Regions from separate parts of the Lelliottia sp. GFLA7 genome, predicted to be linked through region 2. Evidence: predicted binding sites of a transcription regulator. Region 2 holds the regulator's gene; the other holds the start of a gene.

Region 1 (9,255 bases), 430 kb from region 2:
AAAAAATCGTGCCAACTTTACAACCTATTGTTTTGCAAAGAGGATATATACTTACGTTGCACAATAATCGTTGCAAGAGTATCGATTTGCACCAAAGTGAGGCACTATTTTGGTGCGTTTCAATGTAGTCAATAGACGGAAGGATATTAAGCGCAATTAACGACGATAAAACAATCGTTCGTTAACGATTTTGTGAGGTGATTATTACAACTTTTTTACTTTTGCAGGCGTCGCAGGAAAAAGTGTGCACCATAAATGTGCAAAACCCCCACCGTAAGGCGAGGGTTTGATTGAAATTCCGTATGGATTATTCGATGTTAGATTCGATAAACCACAGGAACTGATCCAGGTCGCGGGAAGCCGCAGTCAGGATATCGGCTGTGTCTTCGTCTTTCGCTTCGCCAATGGCTTTGCGCACGTCGTTAGCAACGATGGCATAGCGATCGGCCAACTCTTTCAGGTGATCCTGTACAGAGTGAATGTCCAGCGGATAGCTTTTCAGCGCCGTTTTGCTGTTAATCACCTGGGTCGTACCCAAGGCCACACCGCCAAGCTGTACAGCCCGCTCCGCCATGGTATCAAGGTGAGTCACCAGCGCAGTACGGAAGCCATCCAGCATTTCATGGACGGCAATGAAGTTTGCGCCGCGCATGTTCCAGTGGGCCTGTTTGGTGATTAATGACAGGTCAATGAACTGGATCACCTGGCGATTCAGCAACTCAATCGTCGCTTTCTTATCACTGTCCGATACATCGTTGCGGGTATAAAGCAGATTAGACGCTTTCGTTTTTACCAGTTTAGCGGTACTCATAATCTCATATCCTCTTGATGTTTTGTGTTCCAGGTAATTACCGGAAATAAGTATAGCACCGCTTTTTCATTCTGCAGGGTTGACTGTGCCTATCGATTTAATAGTGATAATAATGTATTTTTTTAATGCATTGATTTTATAGGTTTTTATTTTATTTGTTGCGGATGAGTCTTAATTTCACGAAATCATGTGAAATACACAAAAATATTTCACCTTGATGACAAAGTATGTGCGGAAATAACGGGGGGCAAGAATTGGCGTATATTCTGCATGGCAAGAAACCATGCAGAATAGGGCATATTAATGTATGTCGATTTCTTTGATTTTAGGTTCAGATCGCATGGTCAGCGTTGAACCCATTGAGGCGGCAATAATCGAGCACAGCGCCAGCACCTGAACCAGCGTCAGGCTTTCGCCCAGAAATACCATGCCGGACATCGCCGCCAGTGCGGGTTCCATACTCATCAGCGTGCCGAAAATACGCGTGGGCAGCCGCGTCAGCGCAATCATTTCGAGTGAATAGGGCAGCGCGGTAGAGAGCACGGCGACCGCAAGGCCGATCGGCAACACAGACCATTGCCAGATGGATTCAGTCGCTTGCGCCATGCCGAGCGGAACAAAAATGATGGCGGCAATCAGTGAGCCTAACGCCACCGTGGCGGGCCCATGCTCTTCGCCTGCCCGTTGTCCTGTCAGGATATACACCGCCCAACAAGCGCCTGCACCCAGCGCCAGCGCGGCACCGGTTAAATCGACGTGGGAAATATTCTGCCCAAGCGGCAACAGGAACCACAGCCCAAGCACTGCGAGTACAACCCACACAAAATCCACGGGACGACGGGAAGAAAATAGCGCGACCGCCAGCGGCCCGGTGAATTCCAGCGCGACGGCAACCCCGAGCGGTACGGTTTGTATCGACAGGTAGAAGAGATAGTTCATCGCCCCCAGCGACAGGCCATAGAACAGCAGCGGCGGACGTTGCTCTTTTTTAAACCGCAAACGCCAGGGTTTAAAAATAATCACCAGAATCAGGGTGCCAAGCGCGATACGCAGCGCGGTCACGCCGGGTGCACCTATAATAGGGAAGAGCGATTTTGCCAGCGACGCGCCGCTCTGGATTGAGAGCATAGCAATAAGTATCACGACGATGGGCAACCAGACCGGCGCTTTACGAGACAAACCAGGCATCCTTTCTCCTGTCAATTTATGTCAAAGGGAGTAAAAGCCGCAGTGTAATGGAAATAAAAGGTGAGCGGTTGAGACTTTGTTGAAAAAAAGTTGCCGTAAATCCGTAAAATGGCGGCGAGTTGATGAATTTATCAGCTAATAGATTAGGAATAATCTGGATGAATGTAACGTCATTGACGCGCAAAATTAGCGAATAAATGTGGAAATTCGGAGTTATTTGAAAGAGATAGCTGCTCGTTGAAATGTTCTGTTACATCAAAGACTCGGTTAGACATTACGAATCACAAAGAGTTTCACCAGATTTTTTGATATATTTAAAACTTACGGATTTACTTGAAGCACATTTGAGGTGGTTATGAAAAAAATTGCATGTCTTTCAGCACTGGCCGCTGTTCTGGCTGTTTCCGCAGGTACTGCTGTAGCTGCTACTTCTACCGTTACCGGTGGTTACGCTCAGAGCGATATGCAGGGCGTTGTCAACAAAGCTAACGGTTTCAACCTGAAGTATCGTTACGAGCAAGACAATAACCCGCTGGGCGTGATCGGTTCTTTCACTTACACCGAGAAAGATCGCTTTGAAGATGGCGCATATAACAAAGCTCAGTACTACGGTGTTACCGCAGGTCCAGCTTTCCGCCTGAATGACTGGGCAAGCATCTACGGTGTTGTAGGTGTTGGCTACGGTAAATTCCAGCAGACCGAGAACGAAAGCCTGAACCGCAGCGCAAGCACTAGCGATTACGGTTTCTCTTACGGCGCAGGTATGCAGTTCAACCCAATCGAAAACGTTGCTCTGGACTTCTCCTATGAGCAGAGCCGCATCCGCAACGTTGACGTTGGCACCTGGATCGCAGGCGTGGGTTACCGCTTCTAATCACTTCGGTGATGAAATAAAAATCCGCCCACTGTGGCGGATTTTTTTTGAAGGTAACAGCAAAAACGGCAACCCTTGGGTTGCCGTTTTGTATTTGTACTTTCTCACACCTGGAGAGAGTAGCAGGCCGCACAAGTTAGCGACTTTTTATCTCAAACGCATCGGTCCCCAAATGCGTGTACTCCACTTTCTGTAACTTAAAGTTGGTAATGTAGGCAGGGGGCGCTTTCTTGTTTGATACAAACGGATAATTGTTGGCGATCTCTTTTGCTGAAATCCCGGTCCACTGCGCGAAAAAGTTCAGGAAATCGTTCGCTGACCGGCGCGCTTTAATCACACGATGCTTTTTATCATCGCTCGACAGCACCATAAACGGCACCTGAAAGTTCTGCTGAAACTTATCATCGTGCGCCAGGTACTGCACTGCTTTACCCCGTTCTTTGAACGCCAGACCATGATCCGAGAAGTACACCATAGAGAAGCTGTCACCCGTGTTTTGTAACTGGGTGTACAGTTTGCTCAACAGATCGTCGGTTTGCGTCATCGTATAGAGATAGCAGGACGTCTCTTTTGATTGCACGAATTCTGCGTATTTCCCCTGCGTGCGATCGCAAGCTTGCGGGTGCGATCCCATCAGATGCAGGACGATCAGCTGAGGCTGGGTGCGTTGAGAAGCAAATACCTGCGACGTCATCTTTAACAGGGCTTCATCTTTGGTGTTTTTATCCGCCTCGAAATCGCCATTTTTCAGAAACTGGGCTTCGTCTGCACGTTTGGCAATGCTGGCAATCGCCGTGTCATATTCACCGATTTGGCCCTGATTGGAAAACCACCACGTCTGGAAACCGGCACGGTTGGCCAGCGTGACAAAGTTATCCTGATACTGCGGTTTCCCATCGATCACGCGGCTTAACGTCAGGCCGAGTGACTTTTGCGTGGATCCGCTTGCTGCGATGTAATCCGTAAACAGCGTACCGTTCACTGAGCTGGCAAACGGTGTGTTATTCCAGTGACCGCCAAAGGCGCCCAGCGCATCGCGGCGTGCACTTTCGCCAATCACGACCACATAAGTATGGTACTTCGGCTTCACGGCCAGCACGTTCCAGGTGTCTTTCATGTTTGAAAGCTCAGCCATACGCGCCTGCTCGTCGATCACTTCTTTATTGTTCACCACGATATCTTTTACGAAGCGGAAAACCGGATAACCCGTGTCTTTCAGCTTGAAAACACCGCCCCATGCCAGGTTTTGTACCGGTGCGACAAAAAATGCCGCGATGCTTACGATCAGGCACAGGTTATCAATTTTGCTCCATGACTTTTTCTCTTGCGGCTGACGACGCACGGCAATCACGCCCAGCGCAAAAATGAACAGGCCAATGACGTAGCTGTACCACGGGAAAATCGTCAGGATCTCCGTCGACTCTTCCATATTGGTGGAGTGCAGCGCGAGCAGGGTATTAAAGTTGGGTGCGCCATAAGCCTGACCAAACGGGTAATACATTGCGGCAACCACAGAGCATATTCCCACCACCACTTTTTGCACACGCGGTGCGCTTCGCCACATCAGATGCAGCAGGCAGGTAAACGCAACGGCGTATAGCAGGCTATAGGGATAGCCAAGCGCAAAGTTAATCAGCAGTGATTGCAGAAAGTAGAATCCCGTCCACGGGCTTAAGGCCCGACTGCGGGTAACGATCGTGTCTTTCAGGGTTAAATTCATAGGTCACTATCATAAAACGCCATGTGCTCACCCTGGCGTCGAGGGTCAAAGCCTGCCTGACAGTGCGTGGAGAGGGAATGAGGGTCCGCTTCAGCGAGCCGCAAATGGTGCAGGGCTGCAAGAAGATAGAGCCAGTCGGCAATTAGGTCAACAGTTGCTAATAAGATGTTTTGCGAGAGGGGCTGCAAATCCGTAAAAAAGATCGGGGAATGGGGGGCAAACGACCAGAATACGTGGGGAATATGACAGAAAAATGAAGCAGCGTACCGCAACGCCGCTTAGTGATTGGGTTTGTCGTTCTGCTGTGGCTTGCCGTTAAAAATGTCGCATAGCATGTTCAACAGCATTAACCGCACTTTAAAGGGGGAGTGGCTAAACACGTTCATGCACCTCTTGAATTCGTTCATGTGACCTCCTGATTTCAGATCCCTTCGATCCGTGAAGGGTGACTGCATTACATACAGATATAGCACAGGCTATATTGTATAGCTATGGCTAATTCGTTAATTTTTTGTGCTTGTAGAGCTATGGTTTACACTGTGCGCTCTCGTTATAGGACGCCACGGGCGTCACCCCACTGAGGAAGTACAATGAACAGTCGCGCAGGTAAGCCAACTACAAAAAAAAAGACGCAACTGGTGAATGTTGAAGAGCATGTTGAAGGGTTTCGTCAGGTGCGTGAGGCGCACCGTCGCGAATTGATTGATGACTACGTCGAGCTGATTTCCGATCTCTTTCGTGAAGTCGGTGAAGCCCGTCAGGTGGATATGGCCGCGCGCCTTGGCGTTTCTCAGCCTACGGTCGCGAAAATGTTAAAACGCCTGGCGTCAGTAGGACTGATCGAAATGATCCCCTGGCGCGGTGTTTTCCTGACACCGGAAGGTGAAAAACTGGCCCAGGAGAGCCGGGAGCGCCATCAGATCGTCGAAAACTTTTTGCTGGTGCTGGGTGTGAGTCAGGATACGGCCCGTCGTGATTCGGAAGGGATCGAGCATCACGTCAGTGCAGAGACGCTGGAGAGATTCCGCGAATTTACCCTTAAATACGGTGCGCCCGCAGAATGAACATCCCTGGACTGCAGGCGCTTGCCCGAGATCGTTTTTTCCACCTTCTATTAGTCATTGGTGTCGGGCTGAGCTTTTTCGTGCCCTTTGCGCCAAAAAACTGGCCTGAGGCCATCGACTGGCACACGATCATCACCCTCAGCGGGCTGATGATGCTCACCAAAGGCGTAGAGCTCAGCGGTTATTTTGACGTGCTGGGGCGAAAAACGGTGCGTCGGTTTGCCACCGAGCGCAAATTAGCCCTTTTTATGGTGCTGGCCGCCGCGCTGCTATCCACGTTTCTGACCAATGATGTGGCGCTTTTCATCGTGGTGCCGCTCACCCTGACGTTACGCAAGCTGTGCGAAATCCCGGTTAACCGGCTGATTATCTTTGAAGCGCTGGCCGTTAATGCCGGATCGTTGCTGACGCCAATCGGCAACCCGCAAAACATTTTGCTGTGGGGGCGCTCGGGGCTGTCGTTCGCGGCCTTTACCTGGCAAATGGCGCCGCTGGCGCTGGCCATGATGGCGTCGCTGCTGGTGGTGTGTTGGTTTGCTTTTCCCAATAAAGCGCTGAATTATCATAGCGGAAGCGTCACTCCCCAGTGGAAGCCGCGCCTGGTATGGGCTTGTCTGGCGCTGTATATCGTTTTCCTGACGGCTCTTGAACTGAAGTTCGCCCTCTGGGGCGCGTTGCTGGTGGCGGCGGGCTTTTTGGTGCTGGCGCGTCGTGTACTGATAAGCGTCGACTGGACGTTGCTGCTGGTGTTTATCGCCATGTTTATCGATGTGCATCTGCTGATTCAACTGCCCGCTTTGCAGGGCGCGCTACACAGCGTGACCGATTTGTCCCCCCTCGGGCTGTGGCTGACGGCAATCGGATTGTCGCAATTCATCAGTAACGTGCCGTCTACCATTTTGCTGATCAACTATGTGCCGCCAACCGCTCTGTTGGCCTGGGCCGTGAACGTCGGAGGATTTGGCCTGTTGCCTGGGTCTCTGGCGAACCTGATCGCGCTCAGAATGGCGAACGATCGGCGTATCTGGTGGCGTTTTCACGTCTGGTCGCTGCCGATGCTGATTTGGGCGGCTTTGATTGGCTTTATGCTGGTTTAGAGAAATGGGCAAGAAATAGACAGGAACGACACATTCGCAATCGGGACCAGAGAGGTATAACTCTCTGGTAGCTTTTAAACGAAGATTGCGAGGAACGTCGTATGCGTTATCAAAAACTGGGTAATACGGGTCTGTTTGTTTCCGAGCTGTGCCTTGGCACCATGACGTTCGGGGGTGAAGACGGCATGTGGGGCAAGATTGGCCAGCTTCAGCAAAGCGATGCCGAAAAGCTGGTGGGGCGTGCGCTGGATGCGGGTATCAACTTTATTGATACCGCCAATGTCTATTCGGAAGGACGCTCGGAAATCATCACCGGGCAAGCGCTGAAGAACCTGAAAATTCCGCGTGAAAATGTGGTTGTCGCCACCAAAGTCTTTGGCGAAACCGGCACGGCGGGCGTTAACTCTCGCGGCAGCTCGCGATATCACATCATCAATAGCGCGAAAGAGAGCCTGCGACGCATGCAGCTCGATCATATCGATCTCTACCAACTCCATGGTTTTGACCCGGCCACACCAATCGAAGAGACACTTTACGCTCTGGATAATCTCGTCCAGCACGGTCATGTGCGCTACATCGGCGTGTCAAACTGGGCAGCCTGGCAAATCGCCAAAGCGCTGGGGATTTCTGAACGTCTTGGGTTGGCCCGTTTTGCGTCGTTACAGGCATATTACACTATCGCTGGGCGTGACCTTGAGCGTGAACTGGTGCCGATGATGCAAAGCGAAGACGTGGGGTTAATGGTCTGGAGTCCATTAGCAGGGGGATTGCTGAGCGGCAAATACGATCGCGACGGTAAAAGCGAAACCGGCGGACGCCGCCTTGAGTTTGATTTCCCGCCGGTGGATAAAGACCGTGCATTCGATTGTGTCGATGTGATGCGCACCATTGCCGACAGCAAAGGCGTCTCCGTCGCGCAAATCGCGCTGGCGTGGCTGCTGCATCAGAAAGTGGTCAGCAGCGTGATTATTGGCGCAAAACGCGTCGATCAGCTCGACGATAATATTGCTGCAACGGACATTCGCCTGAGCGACGATGAGTTAATACAGCTGGATGCTGTCAGCGCATTGCCGCGTGAATATCCGGGCTGGATGCTGGAGCGTCAGGGCGAGTATCGCCGTAATCAGTTAGCTCAGCAGTAATATTGAGTTCTGATCTTCAAGCCGGATTCGCATTGCGCATCCGGCTTTTTTATTTCTATCCCGCTCACAAAAAACGATCCTTATCTTTGATTGATTTTTCATCTTTAGCTATATGACTAGTCATGAAACTTAAATGACTAGTCATATAGGAGCGAACATGAATCAATCACTACCGGCGAATTTTTTATGGGGAAACTCAGTTTCCAGCATGCAGACGGAAGGCGCGTGGAATGAGGGCGGAAAAGGGATGTCGGTGTACGACATTCGTGAAGCCGGCGAAAACGCATCCGACTGGAAAGTGGCGACCGACTCGTACCACCGCTACAAAGAAGACTTTGATTTAATGCAGGATCTGGGCATGAACTGCTACCGTTTCCAGATCTCCTGGAGCCGCGTCTGTCCGCAAGGCGACGGCGAATTTAACGAAGAGGGTATCGCTTTTTACGATCGGTTCATCAACGATCTGATCGCGCGCGGTATTGAGCCGATGGTGTGCCTGTATCACTTCGACATGCCGCTGGCGCTGGCGAACGAATACAACGGATTTATGGACCGGCGAGTGATGGACGCATTTATCCGTTACGGCAAAAAAATGATCGACTGCTACGGAGACCGCGTGAAGTACTGGTTGACCTACAACGAGCAAAATATCTTCCATATGCCGGAAGCGTTCCGTGTTTCAGGGTATATGAAAGGCGAGCAAACCCTGCGCGAGCTGTATCAAATCCAGCACCACACGATGGTGGGGCACATGGCGCTGACCGAATATTTGCATCAGGCGAAACCGGGTCAGTTAATGGGCGGTATGCTGGCGCATCAGCTGATTTACCCCGCTACCTGCAAGCCGCGCGACATCTTCTGCGCGCAGCAATATGACGAATTCCTCAACCAGAATCTGCTGCGCGTCTTTGCCGGTCAGGGCTATAGCCCTGCGGTAATGGCGGTGGTGGAACAGCAGGGTTTCAGCGATATTTATCGCGCAGAGGATCTGGCGCTGCTGGCACGTACCAAAAATGACTACATGGCCTTTAGCTATTACGCCAGCAAAACGCTGGACAGCGATCCGATTCCAGAAGGCACACCTGTTAATTATTATCTCGCGCACGGCGAAAAAAATAACCCGTTCCTGAAAGCCACCGAATGGAACTGGCAAATCGATCCGCTGGGCTTTCGCACCATTATCACCCGCTATTACAACGACTGGCGTTTACCGGTATTCCCGATTGAAAACGGGATCGGCGTTATCGAATCCTGGGATGGGGTCAATCAGGTCGAAGACGACTATCGCATCGACTATCACCGCAAACATTTTGACGCCATGAAAGCGGCCATGTTTGAAGACGGCGCGCAGGTCATCGG
Region 2 (9,255 bases):
TCGCGTTGCGCACTGAGCAGAATTTTCTCGCGCTGTTCTCGACTGCGGCGCACCAGTAAAACCTCAACCGGCAGCGTTTCCGTGAGTGCCTGGATTTTGCGCTGCATATCATGCAGATAGTCGTCTGTCGTGATTTCGATATCCAGCCAGACGGGCGGGATTTGCTCCACGTCGCGCCACTGCTCAAGCTGTGCGGTAATGGCCGCCAGATCGCCTTTTAGCACCGCCAGCGGCTGCGTCACCGGCACTTCCAGCGTGTCTACCGCGCTGAGTTTCCCGTCGATAAAACTGACCAGATGCACGCTTTTGGGTTTGCCCGTTTCGTCAAAGCTGAGCGAAATGGGCGATCCGCAGTAGCGAATATGTTCGCTGCCACCAATCTTCTGCGCCCTGTGGATATGGCCGAGTGCGATGTAATCGGCGGGTGGGAAATTCTGCGCCGGGAACGCATCCAGCGTACCGATATAAATTTCGCGTACCGCGTCACTTTTACTGGCGCCGACGGTGGTTAAATGGCCGGTGGCGATAACGGGCAGCGCCGCTTCACCGCGCAAGGCGCAGGCGTCGAAAAATTGCTGCTGATAGTAGTCGGTAATGGCCTGCAGCAGGTGCTTTTGCTTTTCGCCGCCGGTCAGACCGGCCTGACTTTGAACGATGTCACGTGGACGCAAAAAGGGAATCGGGCAGATAACGGCGCCCGGCGTGCCGTCGCGTTTTTTGATGATTTGCGGTGCGTGCCCGGCGTTTGCCACTACAGTGGTATTCAGAAAGGCCAGAATATCGCGTGACTCATTCAGCGTTGCCACCGAGTCGTGATTGCCCGCGACGATGACCAGATGACAGCCCGTTTTCTGTAAATTGACCACGAAGCGGTTATAGATTTCGCGCGCATAGCTGGGCGGCGATCCGGTGTCAAAAATATCACCGGCGACAATGATTGCGTCAACCTGGTGCGTCAGCGCTGTTTCCAGCAGCCAGTTCAGGAACGCTTCGTGTTCGGCCGCGCGGCTTTTGCTGTAAAAATTTTGACCCAGATGCCAGTCCGAGGTGTGAAGTATGCGCATAACAGATCCGTGGCAAAAAAAGGTGAAAGGGATTATACACTTGATCCTTCAGGCTGCCTCTGTGTTGGCTGCATCAGCTCAATCCTGATGATTACAGGTGTCAGCATGGGGCTGTGAGATGTGCCGACATGCGGCAACTTCGCGGCTTTTATGGCGATAAATGTCGAGGGAAGGGGAAATAACAGCTGTAATAAAACAATAGTTTGCTATTCATAGAGGCAATGTTTTTCATAAATCTGTCATAAATCTGACGCATAATGACGCCGCATTACAAACTTTTAACCTCAATAAGACAGGGTAAAGTATGGCGAGACGTATTCTGGTCGTAGAAGATGAAGCTCCAATTCGTGAAATGGTGTGCTTCGTGCTCGAACAAAACGGTTTTCAGCCGATAGAAGCTGAAGATTATGACAGCGCGGTGAATCAGCTGAACGAACCCTGGCCTGATTTGATTCTGCTTGACTGGATGTTGCCTGGCGGCTCTGGACTGCAATTTATCAAACACATCAAACGTGAAGCGATGACCCGCGATATTCCTGTCGTTATGCTCACGGCGCGCGGTGAAGAAGAAGATCGCGTGCGCGGGCTGGAAACGGGTGCAGATGATTATATCACCAAGCCGTTTTCACCGAAGGAGCTGGTGGCACGTATTAAAGCGGTGATGCGCCGGATTTCACCCATGGCGGTGGAAGAGGTGATTGAGATGCAGGGGCTGAGTCTGGATCCTACGTCGCATCGCGTGATGACGGGTGAAAATCCGCTCGACATGGGACCGACCGAATTTAAGCTGTTGCACTTCTTTATGACGCATCCGGAACGCGTTTACAGTCGTGAGCAGTTGCTGAATAACGTTTGGGGAACAAACGTGTATGTTGAGGACAGAACGGTTGATGTGCATATTCGCCGCTTGCGAAAAGCGCTGGAACACAGCGGCCACGATCGCATGGTGCAAACGGTGCGCGGTACGGGTTATCGTTTTTCGACCCGTTTCTGAACACTGACAGGAGTGTGACGCGTGCTGGAACGTCTGTCATGGAAAAGGCTCGTTTTTGAACTGATCTTATGCTGTCTCCCGGCCTTCATTTTGGGGGCTATTTTTGGCTATCTGCCGTGGTTTTTACTGGCGGCAGTGACCGGCCTGTTGATCTGGCATTTCTGGAATTTACTGCGTCTGTCGTGGTGGCTGTGGGTGGATCGCAGCATGACGCCGCCGCCGGGGAGCGGAAGCTGGGAGCCGTTGCTTTACGGCTTACACCAGATGCAGATGCGTAATAAAAAGCGTCGTCGCGAGCTGGGAAGCCTGATCAAGCGCTTTCGTAGCGGCGCAGAATCACTGCCGGATGCGGTGATCCTCACCACCGAAGAAGGGACGATTTTCTGGTGTAATGGTCTTGCACAACAGCTGCTTGGACTCCGCTGGCCAGACGATAACGGCCAGAATATCCTGAACCTTCTGCGTTACCCCGAATTCACGCTGTATCTGAAAAAACGTGAATTTACTCGCCCGCACAATCTGGTGCTGAATAATGGCCGTCACCTTGAGATTCGCATCATGCCTTACAGCGACAAGCAGTGGTTGATGGTGGCGCGTGATGTGACCCAAATGCACCAGCTTGAAGGGGCTCGTCGTAATTTCTTTGCCAACGTCAGCCACGAGCTGCGCACGCCGTTGACCGTGCTTCAGGGGTATCTGGAGATGATGCAGGAGCAAACGCTGGAAGGCGCGCCGCGAGAGAAAGCACTACATACGATGCGCGAGCAAACGCATCGCATGGAAGGACTGGTCAAGCAACTCCTGACGCTGTCGAAAATTGAAGCCGCCCCGACCCTGGCACTGAATGAAACTATTGATGTTCCGATGATGCTGCGCGTGGTGGAGCGGGAAGCGCAAACGTTGAGCCATAAAAAGCATCAGCTGACGTTTGAGGTTGATAGCGCGCTGAAAGTTCTCGGCAGTGAAGAGCAACTGCGCAGTGCGATATCGAATCTGGTCTATAACGCCGTAAATCACACGCCGGAAGGCACCCACATTGTAGTGCGCTGGCAGCATGTGCCGACGGGGGCCGAATTTAGCGTCGAAGACAACGGACCGGGCATTGGGCCGGAGCACATTCCGCGTCTGACTGAGCGTTTCTATCGCGTCGATAAAGCACGCTCACGACAAACGGGCGGCAGTGGGCTGGGCCTGGCGATTGTGAAGCATGCATTGAATCATCACGATAGCCGACTTGATATTCAGAGTACGCCGGGTAAAGGAACGCGATTCAGTTTTGTCATCCCGGAACGATTAATTGCCAAAAAAAGTGCCTGACAGCAGGTGTGTCAGCCTTCCTTTCCACAGGCCAGCGTTTGCTGGCCTGTTTGCTTTGCAGTCAAGCGAAACGCGGATGAATTTTATACGGCTGATGCTTTTTTGTTCGCATGATTAGCCATGAGTTTTTCTTATACTTAGCGGATTGTGCTGGTCTGTTTTCCCATGCTGGCATATTGTTCTGGTTTTAAGATCCCTCCTTGCCTTTAAACGTTATAAGCGTTTAAATTGCGCCCCATATACTGTCAGACCGACTGTATTTGCGCGGTAAACCGAAAAACTATTCTTCGCTGCGCCAGGACGGGAGCATATCCCGCTGAAATTGAGTTAATTTTCCGCCGTATCGTCCCGAGAGGGATGGCGAAAATCTCAACGTTTTCAACACCACATCCACAGGCAGTAAGGTTCTATGACCCATCATTTAAAATCGCGTGACATCATCGCGCTGGGCTTTATGACTTTTGCGCTGTTCGTCGGCGCAGGTAATATCATTTTTCCTCCCATGGTTGGCTTGCAGGCGGGTGAACACGTCTGGATGGCGGCGTTTGGCTTCCTGATTACGGCTGTGGGTTTGCCGGTGCTTACCGTTGTCGCACTCGCGAAAGTGGGCGGCGGCGTGGATAGCCTCAGCGCACCGATTGGCAAAGTGGCCGGTGTGTTACTGGCAGTCGTGTGCTATCTGGCCATCGGGCCGCTGTTTGCAACGCCGCGTACCGCGACGGTCTCCTTTGAAGTCGGTATCGCGCCGTTGACCGGTGACGGTCCGCTGCCGCTGCTGATTTACAGCGTGGTGTACTTCGCGATTGTCATTCTGGTTTCGCTCTATCCCGGTAAATTGCTGGATACCGTCGGCAATTTCCTTGCTCCGCTGAAAATTCTGGCGCTGATTGTGCTGGCGGTTGCCGCGGTGATTTGGCCTGCGGGTCCGATCAGCGATGCCATGGACGCTTATAAGAATGCGGCGTTCTCGAACGGTTTCGTTAACGGCTATCTGACGATGGATACGCTGGGTGCTATGGCGTTCGGTATTGTTATCGTCAACGCAGCACGTTCTCGCGGCGTGACCGAAGCGCGACTGTTAACGCGGTATACCGTCTGGGCTGGCCTGATGGCCGGTGCGGGTCTGGCACTGTTGTATCTGGCGCTGTTCCGCCTGGGTTCCGATAGCGCATCTCTGGTCGATCAGAGCGCAAACGGTGCCGCCATTCTGCATGCTTACGTTCAGCACACCTTTGGTGGCGCGGGCAGCTTCATGCTGGCGATTCTGATTTTCCTGGCGTGTCTGGTCACGGCCGTTGGCCTGACATGCGCCTGTGCAGAGTTCTTTGCGCAGTACGTTCCGCTCTCTTATCGCACGCTGGTGTTTATCCTCGGCGGCTTTTCGATGGCGGTTTCTAACCTGGGGCTGAGCCACCTGATTCAGGTCTCTATCCCGGTGCTGACCGCGATTTATCCGCCGTGTATCGTTCTGGTGGTGTTAAGCTTCACCCGCCCGTGGTGGAACAATTCCTCCCGAATTATTGCGCCTGCCATGTTTATCAGCTTTATTTTTGGTATCCTTGACGGGATTAAAGCGTCGGCCATTGGCGGTATACTTCCGGCCTGGACTCAGCGTTTACCGCTGTCAGAGCAGGGGCTGGCCTGGTTAATGCCTTCCGTTGTGGCGCTGATTCTGGCGATTATCTGGGATCGAGCAGCAGGGCGGCAGGTCACTTCCAGCGCGCATTAATCAATCACAAATTGTTTAACCACGGGGCTTATGGCCCCGTGGTTTTTTGTTTTTTTCGTGTTGAATGGCAAGATTTAAATGGAAAGCACTAACAAACTAAAACGTGGATTGAGCACCCGTCATATTCGTTTTATGGCGCTGGGTTCTGCGATCGGAACGGGTCTTTTTTATGGCTCGGCAGATGCCATCAAAATGGCCGGCCCGAGCGTCCTGCTGGCCTATATTATCGGCGGCGTGGCGGCGTATATCATTATGCGCGCGCTGGGCGAGATGTCGGTTCACAACCCCTCTGCCAGCTCATTCTCTCGCTACGCGCAGGAAAACTTAGGCCCGTTGGCAGGCTATATCACCGGTTGGACCTACTGTTTCGAAATCCTGATTGTGGCGATTGCCGACGTGACGGCCTTTGGCATTTATATGGGCGTCTGGTTCCCGCTGGTACCGAACTGGATTTGGGTGTTGAGCGTGGTGCTGATCATCTGCGGCGTCAACCTGATGAGCGTTAAGGTATTTGGTGAGCTGGAGTTTTGGTTCTCCTTCTTCAAAGTCGCGACGATTATCATCATGATTGCTGTCGGTTTTGGCATCATTATCTGGGGTATTGGTAACGGCGGACAGCCGACCGGGATCCATAATCTGTGGACCAACGGCGGCTTCTTTAGCAACGGTTGGCTCGGGATGGTGATGTCGCTGCAAATGGTGATGTTTGCCTATGGCGGTATCGAGATTATCGGGATCACCGCCGGTGAAGCGAAAGACCCGGAGAAATCCATTCCGCGCGCGATTAACTCCGTGCCGATGCGCATTCTGGTGTTCTACGTGGGAACGCTGTTTGTGATTATGTCCATTTATCCATGGAATCAGGTGGGCACTAATGGCAGTCCGTTTGTCCTCACTTTCCAGCATTTGGGCATTGCGTTCGCGGCCAGCATTCTTAACTTTGTGGTGCTGACGGCGTCATTTTCAGCCATCAACAGCGATGTATTTGGCGTGGGACGCATGCTTCACGGCATGGTAGAGCAGGGGAACGCACCGAAAGTGTTCGCCAAAACGTCGCGTCGCGGTACGCCGTGGGTCACCGTGCTGGTGATGACCGTTGCGCTGCTGCTCTCGGTTTATCTGAACTACATCATGCCGGAAAACGTCTTCCTGGTGATTGCGTCACTGGCGACCTTTGCGACGGTGTGGGTGTGGATTATGATTTTGCTGTCGCAGATTGCGTTCCGCCGCCGTCTGCCGCCTGAAGAGGTAAAAGCGCTGAAATTCAAAGTGCCGGGCGGCGTGCCGACGACGGTGGTTGGCCTGATCTTCCTGGTCTTTATTATCGGCCTGATTGGTTACCATCCGGATACGCGTATTTCGCTGTATGTCGGTTTTGCCTGGATCGCGCTGCTGCTGATCGGTTGGGTGTTTAAACGCCGCCGCGAGCGTCAGTTAGCACAAGCATAAAGAAACGTGCCCGACCTCTGTCGGGCATTTTTTCTCCTCCCCCATCCTCCTCCCCCAATAAACCTTTTCATGATGAGTGATCCTCCACTACGCTGTGGCAAGGTGGCCTCAATTTCATTAAAGGGGATTCGTGATGTTGAACGCCTGGCACCTTCCGGTTGCCCCATTTGTTAAGCAAAACAACGATAAGCTGGTGATAACGCTGTGGCTGACGGGGGAAAATCAGCCCCAGCGTGTCACACTGCGCGCAGAAGTCGATAATGAAGAAACGTCGCTGCCGATGCACAAACAGCGCAGTCAGCCACAGCCAGGCGTCACGGCGTGGCGGGCAACAATCGATTTACGCTCCGGTCAGCCACGTCGTCGCTACAGCTTTAAGCTGCTGTGGAATAACCGCCAGCTGTGGTTTACCCCGCAAGGGTTTAGCCATTTCCCGCCGACGCGAATGGAACAGTTTGCCGTCGATTATCCGGACAACGGTCCGCAGTGGGTTAACGATCAGGTCTTTTATCAAATCTTTCCCGACCGGTTTGCGCGTAGCGAAAAGCGGACGTCTGAGCAGGATAAGGTCTACTACCATCACGCTGCAGGGCACGATATTATTCGTAAAGCGTGGGATGAGCCGCTGACCGCTCAGGCGGGCGGATCGACGTTTTACGGCGGCGATCTGGATGGGATCAGCGAGAAACTGCCGTATCTGAAAAAGCTGGGCGTAACCGCGCTGTATCTCAATCCGGTATTCAAAGCGCCCAGCGTGCATAAATACGACACCGAGGATTATCGCCACGTTGATGAACAGTTTGGCGGTGACGAAGCCCTGCTGCGCCTGCGGCAAAATACGCGGCGTGAGGGAATGCGTTTGATTCTGGACGGTGTGTTCAACCATAGCGGCGATTCCCACGCCTGGTTTGACCGCCACAATCAAACGATGGGCGGCGCGTGTCACAACCCGGATTCACCGCAGCGGGACTGGTACAGCTTTAGCGATGACGGTCATGCGCTTGACTGGCTGGGGTATGCCAGCCTGCCGAAACTGGATTTCCAGTCGCCGTCATTAGTTGGCGAGATTTACGGCGGTGAAGACAGCATTGTTCGCCACTGGTTAAAAGCGCCGTGGAATATGGACGGCTGGCGACTGGACGTGGTGCATATGCTTGGCGAGGGCGGCGGGGCGAGGAATAACATTCAGCATGTCACCGGCATCACCCAGTCGGCTAAGGCGGCAAATCCAGACGCGCTTGTGTTTGGCGAGCATTTTGGCGATGCGCGCCAGTGGTTACAGGCGGATGCGGAAGATTCGGCGATGAACTATCGCGGCTTTACGTTCCCGTTATGGGGATTTCTCGCCAACACCGATATTTCGTACGATCCTCAGCTAATTGACGCAGAAATATGCATCAAGTGGATGGATAACTATCGCGCCAGCCTGTCGCATCAGCAGCAGTTACGCATGTTTAACCAGCTGGATAGCCACGATACTGCGCGCTTTAAATCGTTACTCGGTAAAGACGTGGCGCGCTTGCCGTTGGCGGTGACCTGGCTGTTTACCTGGCCGGGCGTACCGTGCATTTACTACGGTGATGAGATCGGGCTGGACGGCAATAACGATCCGTTCTGTCGCAAGACCTTCCCGTGGGATCCCGACAAGCAGAATAAAAACCTGTTTGCACTTTATCAACGGCTGGCGAAACTGCGTAAGCACAGTCAGGCGCTGCGCTACGGGGGCTGTCAGGTGGTGTATGCGCACGCAAACGTGGTGGTGTTTGCGCGGGTGTATAACCAGCAGCGCGTGCTGGTGGCGATTAACCGCGGCGAGGCGTGTGAAGTGGTGCTGGACGATTCGCCGTTGCTTAACGTTGAACGCTGGCTGCTAAAAGAGGGCAAAGCAGATCTGCAAGAAGGTGTGCTTTCTTTACCTGCGATTTCTGCGTCGGTGTGGTTCGGTAATTAACGTTTCTACGGCTTTGCATAACAGACACAAAAAAGCCCGCATCCGCGGGCTTTTTGCGTAAACAGTCTAAATAATTACAGGCTGGATACGTTCTCAGACAGGTATTTTGCCACGCCGTCTGGAGACGCGTTCATACCTTCTTTACCTTTTTCCCACTGAGCAGGGCACACTTCGCCGTGCTCTTCGTGGAACTGCAGCGCGTCAACCATGCGCAGCATTTCGTCAACGTTACGACCCAGTGGCAGATCGTTCACGACCTGGTGACGAACGATGCCATTTGCGTCGATCAGGAAAGAACCGCGCAGTGCAACGCCAGCGTCCGGATGTTCGATACCGTAAGCCTGCTGGATTTCGCGTTTGATGTCCGCAACCATTGCGTATTTCACTGCACCGATGCCGCCTTTGTCGACAGGGGTGTTACGCCATGCGTTGTGTACAAACTCAGAGTCGAAGGAAACACCCACAACTTCAACGCCACGTTTCTGGAATTCTTCGTAACGTTTGTCGAATGCGATCAGTTCAGACGGGCAAACGAAGGTGAAATCCATCGGCCAGAAGAACAGGACGGTCGCTTTACCGTTGGTGTGCTGTTTGAAATTGAAGTTTTCAACGATTTCACCGTTGCCCAGAACTGCTGCAGCTGTAAAATCCGGAGCCGGACGAGTTACCAGAACCATGTGATTCTCCTGTAGTGACTAAGGTTATTTTGGAACGCAACGCGGGCCATTATAGAGAGGGATTGCGATTAAGA

The links. Region 2 encodes PhoB, which activates phosphate uptake and scavenging genes when phosphate is short. Its sites were predicted from a motif close to CTGTCATAAAACTGNCNNAT; they were not measured.
Region 1: a site for PhoB is predicted at 4,823-4,842, ahead of AC07RN_RS03290 (phosphoethanolamine transferase). Genes of this name have one in related genera too.

The regions. Positions count from the first base shown of each region.
Region 1 covers NZ_JBWLAQ010000001.1:671,406-680,660, reverse strand. Annotated here, with positions in the region: gene dps (DNA starvation/stationary phase protection protein Dps) at 308-811, opposite strand; gene rhtA (threonine/homoserine exporter RhtA) at 1,112-1,999, opposite strand; gene ompX (outer membrane protein OmpX) at 2,355-2,873, shown strand; gene AC07RN_RS03290 (phosphoethanolamine transferase) at 3,010-4,593, opposite strand; gene mntS (manganase accumulation protein MntS) at 4,872-5,000, opposite strand; gene mntR (manganese-binding transcriptional regulator MntR) at 5,184-5,657, shown strand; gene AC07RN_RS03275 (anion transporter) at 5,654-6,754, shown strand; gene AC07RN_RS03270 (aldo/keto reductase) at 6,856-7,896, shown strand; gene AC07RN_RS03265 (glycoside hydrolase family 1 protein) at 8,054-9,255, shown strand, end outside.
Region 2 covers NZ_JBWLAQ010000001.1:1,100,850-1,110,104, reverse strand. Annotated here, with positions in the region: gene sbcD (exonuclease subunit SbcD) at 1-1,064, opposite strand, end outside; gene phoB (phosphate response regulator transcription factor PhoB) at 1,369-2,058, shown strand; gene phoR (phosphate regulon sensor histidine kinase PhoR) at 2,080-3,375, shown strand; gene brnQ (branched-chain amino acid transporter carrier protein BrnQ) at 3,785-5,104, shown strand; gene proY (proline-specific permease ProY) at 5,183-6,553, shown strand; gene malZ (maltodextrin glucosidase) at 6,687-8,504, shown strand; gene AC07RN_RS05315 (peroxiredoxin) at 8,579-9,181, opposite strand.